3 regions of the Xanthomonas axonopodis pv. maculifoliigardeniae genome follow, and region 2 is predicted to be linked to each of the others. Evidence: predicted binding sites of a transcription regulator. Region 2 holds the regulator's gene; each other region holds the start of a gene.

Region 1 (3,273 bases), 1.1 Mb from region 2:
TGCCAGGCCAGCAGGGTGGAGAGCAGGCCCATGTAGGCCGGCGAGGCCGCGGTCTGCACGATCTTGCTGCGGTCGTCGGTCAGCTCCAGGTCCGGCTCGGATTGTCCGGTGGCCGCATCCAGCCCGCCTTCATAGCGGATGGCCATGTACATCACCGCGCGCGCCATGTCGCCCTTGCGCCGGCCCCACACCTCGAAGGTGCCGCTGTTGCCGTCGGGCGTGCGGACCCAGTTGGAATTGCCCGGATATCGCCCGCTGCCGCCGCCACTGCCGTCGTTGACCTCGGTCGCCCGCTCGCCGCAGCTGCTGGTGCAGGTGGCATAGGGCTTGTTGCCGCGGTCTGCGTTGAAGCTGGTGTCGGTCAGGTACAGCATGTGGGTGTCGGTATAGGGCGCGTACGGCAGGCCGCGGTCGCCGGTGGCGCTGCCAAAGCCCAGCGAGTTGGGCCAGGTGTGCTCGCGGTTGTAGGTGAGCCCGCTGCCGGTGCCGGCGCGGTCGCTGACCTTGGCGTAGCTGCGGTTGCGGTAGGCGTCCAGGATGCGGCCGCTGTTGTTGGGATCCTCGTCGGCCATTTCCAGGATGGTCCAGGTGCTGGTGCCGCTGCCGCTGTACGGGTAGACCGTGTGCCCCTTGATGGTGGCGTGCAACGAGCAGCGCAGCTGGCTGGCGCTGGCGGTATTGACCCGCGCGTAGTACCCGGTGCCGCCGCCGCTGGCGGTGGCCACGGTGAAGGCGATGGACTGGTTGGCGGCCGGGCTCAGGCCGCTGGCATCGCGGATGGCGCTGGCGGTGATGGCCAGCGTGCAGCGCTCGCCGCCGACCAGGGCGGTGTTGGTGGACAGGGTGAAGCGGGTGCCGCTGGTCGGGTACGTCAGCGCCACGTTGCCGGAGCTGGCGCAGCTCAGCGCAAACGCACCGCTGCCCAGCGTCACCGCTTCGCTGAAACCCACGGCCAGATCGCCGGCAGCCGGAAAGCCGGTGGCGCCTTGCGTTGGTGTGGTGCTGCTGATGGTGGGAGCACCGGTACTTCCACCGCCGTCGCTGCCGGTGAAGGTCTGGCCGCGGTTGCAGGCGCCGAAGGTCTGTGCCGCCGAGCCGGCCCAGCTGAAGTTGGCCGCGCTGCTGCCGGTACCGGTCAATTGCAGCGAACTGCCGACCGCGGTGCTGTTGCTCTCGCTCACCGGCAGGTTCTGGCTGGTCACGCCGGCCGCCGGGCCGCCGCTGCCGGTGATGGCGCCTTCATAACTGAGGAACTGCACCAGCTGCCCGTTGGGGTCGACCAGCGCCACGCCGTCGTTGGGGCCGTTCTGCACGCCGTTGCTGGCATAGCTCACCGTGGCCATACGCACCTGGCTGCCGCAGCTGACCACCGTGCCGGCCGGCACCGTCGTATTGGCGTACACCACTGCCGCACTGGGGCTGTTGCCGTTGTACAGATAGATGCGGTAACCGCTCAGCGATTCGCCGGCAGTGGCCACCACTTCCACACCCTCGCCGCTGTCGCCGGAGGCGCCCGCGTCGTCGTAGTGCAGTTCGTTGATGAAGACCGCCGCATTGGCGGAGGTGGCACCGAGCGCGAACGCGCAGGCCAGGGGAAGGGTGCAACGCAGGGACACGAAACGGGACGGCAACCTCATCGACAGCTCCTTGTGATCGGGGAATGCGTTCCCGACTGTAAGGCGCGCGCATGACAGGCGATGGAACCTGGTTCCATTTCTAGAGCATTGGACCAGACCGCTATACGCCTGCCAGGTGGGCGCGCCCGGTGCCCGTGGGCATGGACCCCATTCCGGTTCCCCAGCGACGTCCGCGCCCACCTGACAACCGCTCGCTCCGTTTTGTCGGCTGCCCTCGGCGGTTCGGAGAGAAGCGGTCGGCGAAAAATTTTTGCCGCCAGCCCTTGAAAGCCGCCCGCGCAGCACAATCTCTGGCCCGCACCCGCTTGTCGGGTTTTTTCCGCGCGCTGTGCTGGCAGTCGTCATGTGCGAGTGCTAACATCGCCGATAATTTCCAGGCCAATCAAACACTTAAGAGGTCTTCTCTCTATGAGCATCAAGCCGCTTCACGACCGCGTTGTAGTCAAGCCGATCGAAGCCGACGAAGTTTCCGCCGGCGGCATCGTGATTCCGGACTCCGCCAAGGAAAAGTCCACCAAGGGTGAAGTCGTCGCGATCGGCGCCGGCAAGCCGCTGGACAACGGCAGCCTGCGCGCGCCGGTGGTCAAGGTTGGCGACAAGGTCATCTACGGCCAGTACGCCGGCAGCAGCTACAAGTCCGAAGGCGTCGAGTACAAGGTGCTGCGCGAAGACGACATCCTGGCCGTCATCGGCTGATAGCCGTTGCCGGCGGGATTCGGGAGTCGAGATTCGGGATTGGTCACCGCGGCTTGCCGCACCAATCCGCCTCTCCTCCGGATCCCGCTCTAGCCAATCCCCAATCCCCAATCTCAAATCCCGGAGTAACAACCAATGGCTGCTAAAGACATTCGTTTCGGTGAAGACGCACGTACCCGCATGGTTCGTGGCGTCAACGTGCTTGCCAATGCCGTGAAGGCCACCCTGGGCCCGAAGGGCCGCAACGTCGTGCTCGAGAAGAGCTTCGGCGCGCCGACCATCACCAAGGACGGCGTTTCCGTCGCCAAGGAAATCGAACTGGCCGACAAGTTCGAGAACATGGGCGCGCAGATGGTCAAGGAAGTCGCGTCCAAGACCAACGACAACGCCGGCGACGGCACCACCACCGCCACCGTGCTGGCCCAGGCCCTGATCCGCGAAGGCGCCAAGGCCGTGGCCGCCGGCATGAACCCGATGGACCTCAAGCGTGGTATCGACCAGGCCGTCAAGGCTGCGGTCGTCGAGCTGAAGAACATCTCCAAGCCCACCACCGACGACAAGGCGATTGCCCAGGTCGGCACCATCTCGGCCAACTCGGACGAGTCGATCGGCAACATCATTGCCGAAGCGATGAAGAAGGTCGGCAAGGAAGGCGTGATCACCGTTGAAGAAGGCTCGGGCCTGGAAAACGAGCTGGACGTGGTCGAGGGCATGCAGTTCGACCGCGGCTACCTCTCCCCGTACTTCATCAACAACCAGCAGAGCCAGTCGGCCGACCTGGACGACCCGTTCATCCTGCTGCACGACAAGAAGATCTCCAACGTGCGTGACCTGCTGCCCGTGCTGGAAGGCGTGGCCAAGGCCGGCAAGCCGCTGCTGATCGTCGCCGAAGAAGTCGAAGGCGAAGCGCTGGCGACCCTGGTGGTCAACACCATCCGCG
Region 2 (3,273 bases):
GGCACGTGCGAGATGTCCTTCTGCACTTCGCCATCGGTGAACTTGCGGCCGATCAGGCGCTTCACCGCGTAGAAGGTGTTCTTCGGGTTGGTCACGGCCTGGCGCTTGGCCGAGGCGCCGACCAGCACTTCGCCGTCCTTGGTGTAGGCGACGATAGAAGGCGTGGTGCGATCGCCCTCGGAGTTTTCGATGACGCGGGCCTTGCCGCCGTCCATGATCGACACGCACGAGTTCGTGGTGCCGAGGTCAATACCAATGATCTTGCCCATGGATACGCTCCTGATGATTCTGTAGCTGTGTCCGGCGACGCCGGGTCTGGCTGAGATGTGGGGGTGGTGCGCAGGTGTTCAAGCCACCGGCGCACATCTGTGTTTCATGCCTGCGCCTGGCAGTTCAGCCGGCGCTGCGGTTCAGTCGTGCTTGGCCACGACCACCAGGGCCGGGCGCAGCAGGCGATCGTTGAGCAGGTAGCCCTTCTGGAAGACCTGCACGACGTGGCCCGGCGCAACGCCCTCGGCCTCGCCCTGGCTGATCGCCTGGTGCTGGTCCGGGTTGAACGGCTGGCCGACCGGATCGAGCAGGGTCAGGCCGTTGTCGGCGGCCACCTTGAGCAATTGCTTGTAGGTCATGTCCAGGCCATCGCGCAGCGGGCTGGGCTCGGTGCCGGCGGCGGTGAGTCCCGCGTCCAGGCTGTCGAACACCGGCAGCAGTTCGCCGAGCAGCTTCTCGTTGGCGAACTTGCGCGCGTTTTCCACGTCGCGGGCGATACGCTTGCGCTGGTTTTCCAGGTCGGCGCGCTCGCGCAGGGCATCGGCCTTGACCAGGGCGATCTCGCTGCGCAGCGATTCGATCTCGGCCTTGAGCGGATCGGTCTCGGGCGGGTTCTGGGACAGGTCTTCGGAGTCGAATTCGGGGTGGTCTTGGTTCATATGCAGTTCCCGGGCAAGCGGAACGCCCGCCCCAACGTCACCCCGTATATGGGCGCCCGCGCGTGTTTCAAGCAAAGCATCGCGCCGATCGATGCCGGTTATCGCGTACCGGGCGACTCCATGGCCGCGCCCAGCACGTCGGCGGCGGTCTGCACCAGCGGAATCAGCCGGTCGTAGGCCATGCGTTTGGGCCCGATCACCCCCAGCACGCCCAGCACCTGGCCATTGGCGGCGTAAGGTGCAGTGACCAGCGAGACGTCTTCCAGCGACACCATGCCGGTTTCTTCGCCGATGAAGATGCGCACGCCCGGCGCCTGGATGGTGCGTTCGAGCAGCTGCAGGATCTCGCGTTTGCTGGCGAAGGCCTCGAACAGTTCGCGCAGGCGATCCAGATCCGACAGGTCCTGCACGCCCATCAGCCGGGTCTGCCCGGCCATCACCATGTCCTCGGCATCGGCCGGTACCAGCGCCTCGCTGGCCAGGTCCACGCTGTGCGCCAGCAGTTGTTCCATCTCGCTCTTGGCCATGCGCAGCTCGCGCAGTAGGCAGGCGCGGATGTCGGCCAGCGCGCGCCCGGCGAACTGCGCATTGAGGTAATTGGCCACCCGTTCCAGCTCGGCCGGCTCGTAAGCGCGGCGCGGCTCGATCACGCGGTTTTGCACCTCGTTGTCGGCAAACACCAGGATCGCCAGCACGCGGCGCGCATCCAGCGCCACGAAGTCGATATGCCGGAACGCGAACTGCTCGCGGCGCGGCGCGCTGACCACGCCGACGAAGTGGCTCATCGCCGACAGCATCTGCGAGGCGCTGCCCAGCAACGATTGCGTGCCGTTGCCGCTGGCCAGCTCCGCGCGCAGGCGGCGGACTTCCTCTTCGCCAGGCGGCTGCATCTGCACCAGGCTGTCGACGAACACCCGGTAGCCATGCGCAGTGGGCACGCGTCCGGCCGAGGTATGCGGGGAGCTGAGCAGGCCGACGTCTTCCAGGTCGGCCAGGATATTGCGGATGGTGGCCGGGCTGACGTCCAGCCCCGCATGCTGGGCCAGCGTCTTTGACCCCACCGGCTCGCCGTCGCGGATGTAGCGCGCAATCAGGGTGCGCAGCAACTGGCGGGCGCGGGGGTCGAGCATTGGGGACTGGGACGCGCGCATGGGATCATCCGGTGAGACAGCGCATAGATAATGTCTGGCCCCGGGGATGGCAAGCGTCCGATTCCCCGTCTGCCCCTGCCACCCTAAGCTTCCCCAAAGCGTTCACACTCGACCTCATGCTCAGACACCTCTCGATCAAGGATTTCGCCGTTGTCCGTGCCACCGAACTGGAATTCGGGCCGGGAATGACCGTGGTATCGGGCGAAACCGGCGCCGGCAAGTCGCTGATGGTGGACGCGCTGGGCTTTCTGTCCGGGCTGCGCGCCGACAGCGGCGTGGTGCGTCATGGCGCCGAGCGCGCCGAACTTTCGGCCGAATTCCAGCTACCGGCCGAGCATCCCGGGCTGCGCTGGCTGGCCGACAACGAACTCGACGACGAGGCGCAATGCCAGCTGCGCCGGATCATCCGCGCCGACGGCGGCTCGCGCGCCTGGATCAACGGCCGCCCGGTCACCTCCTCGCAACTGGCGGAACTCGCCTCGAGACTGGTCGAAATCCACGGCCAGCACGAGCACCAGGCGCTGATGGCCCGGCACAGCCAGCTCGCCCTGCTCGATGCCTACGCCCGCAACAGCGCCCAGCGCGAGCAGGTGCGCCAGGCCAGCCAGCGCTGGCAGGCGCTGCTGGACGAGCGCGATGCGCTCTCCGCGCAGGGCGATGTCTCCGACCGGATCGGCTTTCTGGAACACCAACTGGCCGAACTGGAGCGCGAGGACCTGGACCCGGCCGCGATTGCCGCACTGGACGTCAATCACCGCCGCCAGGCCCATGCCACCGCGCTGATCGGTGCCTGCGACAGCGTCGCCCAGCAGCTCAACGGCGACGACGGCGCCAGTGCCCTGGGCCTGTTGCAGGACAGCCGCCACGATTTGTCGCGCGTGGCCGAACACGAACCGCGGCTGGCCGAAGTGGACGCGCTGCTGGACAGCGCCGTGATCCAGATCGGGGAAGCGCTGGCCCTGCTCGACCGTGTGCGCGACGACCTGGAGGCCGACCCGGCCCAGTTCGAGGCGATGGAGCGCCGCCTCGGCCGCCTGCACGACCTGGCCCGCAAACACCGCGTCACGCCGGACGAACTGGCCGCGCATCGCGACCACCTGAGCGCCGAAGTCGAGAGCCTGCGCGGCGCCGACGAGCGCCTGCAGCAGCTCGACAAGCACATCGAAACCGCCACCGGCGCCTGGCGCAGCGCG
Region 3 (3,273 bases), 2.3 Mb from region 2:
TGGCGCCGGCCGCCAAGCAGATGGGCAAGCACATCGCCAAGGCGATCCGGGCGCGGCAGCGCGGCCAGACCGCACCGGCGTTTCGCTACCAGGACTACGGCAACCTGGCCACGATCGGCCGCATGGCCGCCATCGTGCATGTGGGCAAGCTCAAGTTGTCCGGCATCGTCGCCTGGTGGTTCTGGCTGGCTGCGCACGTGTACTTTCTAATCGGCTTCCGCAACCGGTTCGTGGTGCTGGTGAACTGGGCGATGGCGTACTGGAGCTACCAGCGCGCCGCACGCATCATCTTCGGCGGCGCCGCCGACGACCCGCCGCCCAGCAGCAAGGACGGGTGATAGCGGCCCAGGCCGTGCGATGCTGTGCGGCCTGATTCGACGACCCGATCGTGGCAACTGTCCTGTTCCTGCTGGATCTGCTCGGCACCTTCGTGTTCGCCCTGAGCGGAGCGACCTTGGCGGTGCGCAACCGCCTGGACCTGTTCGGCGTGCTGGTGCTCTCCTGCGCGGCAGCGGTGTCCGGCGGCATCGTGCGCGATGTGCTGATCGGCGCCACCCCGCCGGCCGCGCTGGTGCAGCCGCAGTATCTGCTGGTGGCCTGCCTGGCCGGCGTGGCCGGGTTCTATTGGCATGCAGCGGTGGAGCGGCTGCGCAACCCGGTGCAACTCTTCGATGCGGCCGGATTGGCGCTGTTTGCGGTCTACGGCACCAGCAAGGCGCTGGACTATCACCTCAGCCCACTCAGCGCGACGCTGCTGGGCATGCTCAGCGGCATCGGCGGAGGCATCGCGCGCGATCTGCTGGTGGCACGCACGCCGGTGGTGTTGCAGGCCGAACTGTATGCGGTCGCCGCGCTCGCCGGTGGCGGGCTGGTCGCGATCGGGCACGTCCTGGATGTGCCGCAGGCCTGGTCGTTGGCGACCGGCGCCGGCGTGTGTTTCGGCCTGCGCTTCATGGCCATCCGCTACGGCTGGCATCTGCCGGTGGCGCGCCCGCCGGAGTAGCAATCGCGTAACACCACATATGCAAACGGCCCGGAAAACCGGGCCGTCTGTACAACCACTCGCGCAAGACCGACAGGGTCAGGCGACGAACAGCGCCTTCATCTTCTTCAGCGCATTGGCTTCGATCTGGCGGATACGCTCGGCCGAGACGCCGTATTCGTCTGCCAGTTCCTGCAGCGTCACCTTGGAATCGGAATCCAGCCAACGGCGCTTGACGATGTCGCGCGAGCGCGCGTCCAGTCCAGCCATGCCTTCGCGCAGCAGCTGCAGCTGGTTGTCTTCGCTGTCGTGACGCTCGTACGCCTGCGACGGGTCTTCTTCATTGGCGACCAGATAGCTCACCGGCGACGGCGGGCCGTGATCGTCGTCTTCGTCCGACGACGCGTCGAAACCGATATCGCGACCGGACAGGCGCGACTCCATCTCCATCACTTCACGCTCGGAGACGTTCAGGTCCTTGGCAACCGCAGTCACTTCCGACGCATTGAGCCAGCCCAGACGGGTCTTGGACTTGCGCAGGTTGAAGAACAGCTTGCGCTGCGCCTTGGTGGTGGCGACCTTGACGATGCGCCAGTTCTTCAGGATGAACTCGTGCATCTCGGCACGGATCCAGTGCACCGCGAAGCTGACCAGGCGCACGCCCATGTCCGGGTCGAAGCGCTTGACCGCCTTCATCAGGCCGATATTGCCTTCCTGGATCAGGTCGCCCAGCGGCAGGCCGTAGCCGTTGTAGCCGCGAGCCACGTGCACCACGAAGCGCAGGTGGGAATGGACCAGTTCGCGCGCGGCGTCCAGGTCCAGCTCGTCGCGGAAGCGACGGGCCAGATCCTGCTCCTCATCGACCGACAGCACCGGGATCTGGTGCACGGCACCGATGTAGGCGTCCAGCGAACCGAGCGCACTGGGAATCGGGAGATTGTTTGCCACAAGGGCAGTCGAGGTAGTCTGGTTCATAGGCACCATCTTAGCAGTCGAACTATTGGACTGCCGGGTACAGAAAGAGTTCCCAGCATTCCATTTATAGAACGTTCGGGTCTTTGGCATCACCGGTGTTCTACAGCCCGGCACCCCAAATTCGAGGCTTACGGTATCACCAAGCCCCTGTGCAAACCGTGACAAATTGGTTGCGCAACGAGATGCCGCCAGCGTCGTTCAGGCGCCGGTGGAGGTGGTGTCCAGCGCGCTGCGCGGTGGCAGCGACCAGTCGATCGGGCTCAGACCACGCCGCCGCAAATGGTCGTTGGTCTTGGAAAAATGCCGGCAGCCCAGGAAGCCGCGGTGCGCCGACAGCGGCGAAGGATGCGGCGCCTTCAAGACCCGATGGCGTGCCGGGTCGATGACCTTGCCCTTGGACTGTGCATAGCTGCCCCACAGCAGGAACACCAGCCCTTCGCGCTCGCGATTGAGGGTGTCCACCACATGATCGGTGAAGCCTTCCCAGCCCTTGTTCTGGTGGGCGCCGGCGCGTCCCTGCTCCACCGTCAGCACGGCATTGAGCAGCAGCACGCCCTGGCGCGCCCAGGGCATCAGGTAGCCGTGATCCGGCCGCGCGATCCCCAGGTCGTCCTGGATCTCTTTGTAGATGTTGAGCAGCGACGGCGGCACCGGCACGCCGGGCAATACCGAGAAGCACAGCCCATGCGCCTGACCTTCGCCGTGATACGGGTCCTGGCCCAGGATCACCACCTTGACCTGTTCGAACGGGGTGGCGTCGAAGGCGGCGAAGATCTGCGGGCCGGGCGGAAACACCCGTGCTCCGGCCGCCTTGCGCTGGCGCAGGAATGCCGACAGCTCCTGCATCTGCGGGCGCAGCAGCCAGTCGCCCACTCTTGCCTTCCACGACGGTTCCAGCTGGATGCGTCCCTCCCCTTCAGTCATAGCGTGACAGCCTGATCCTCCAGGCGTGCCAGGCGCAGCTGGAACAACACCTTGGTCACCAGCAGGCGCTCTTCGATCGGTTTCTGCACCAGATCGTTGGCACCGGCCCGCAGCAAGTCGGATTGATTGCGCGGGTTGGTGTCGCCGGTCATCACCAGCACCGGCAGGCGGCGCTTGCCGTAGGCGAAATCGATGCGGATACGCTCGACCACGTCGCGGCCGTTGAGCTCGCCTTTCAGGGTCACGTCGGTCAGCACCACGTCGATGCGGCGTTCGGTGCGGCCCAGCGATTCGGCGGTGAGCAGCGCAAAGGCATCTTCGGCGGTGAGCACGTGCACCACTTTCAGGCTCTGCCGTTCGAGCATGCGCTTGGTCGCCTCGGCCACCACGCG

The links. Region 2 encodes HrcA, which represses chaperone genes, less so after heat shock. Its sites were predicted from a motif close to TTNGCACTCNNNNNNNNNGAGTGCNAA; they were not measured.
Region 1: the regulator HrcA is predicted to act here: its motif matches at 1,969-1,995, upstream of ACDH77_RS02625 (co-chaperone GroES).
Region 3: the regulator HrcA is predicted to act here: its motif matches at 1,968-1,994, upstream of rpoH (RNA polymerase sigma factor RpoH).

What each region holds. Positions count from the first base shown of each region.
Region 1 is NZ_CP167998.1:594,694-597,966, forward strand. It holds gene ACDH77_RS02615 (endonuclease) at 1-1,637, opposite strand, end outside; RNA gene ACDH77_RS02620 (sX9 sRNA) at 1,778-1,847, shown strand; gene ACDH77_RS02625 (co-chaperone GroES) at 2,046-2,333, shown strand; gene groL (chaperonin GroEL) at 2,469-3,273, shown strand, end outside.
Region 2 is NZ_CP167998.1:1,704,081-1,707,353, reverse strand. It holds gene dnaK (molecular chaperone DnaK) at 1-269, opposite strand, end outside; gene grpE (nucleotide exchange factor GrpE) at 411-929, opposite strand; gene hrcA (heat-inducible transcriptional repressor HrcA) at 1,028-2,059, opposite strand; gene recN (DNA repair protein RecN) at 2,197-3,273, shown strand, end outside.
Region 3 is NZ_CP167998.1:4,233,312-4,236,584, forward strand. It holds gene ACDH77_RS18040 (NAD(P)/FAD-dependent oxidoreductase) at 1-338, shown strand, start outside; gene ACDH77_RS18045 (trimeric intracellular cation channel family protein) at 389-1,003, shown strand; gene rpoH (RNA polymerase sigma factor RpoH) at 1,082-1,957, opposite strand; gene ung (uracil-DNA glycosylase) at 2,156-2,881, opposite strand; gene ACDH77_RS18060 (response regulator) at 2,878-3,273, opposite strand, start outside.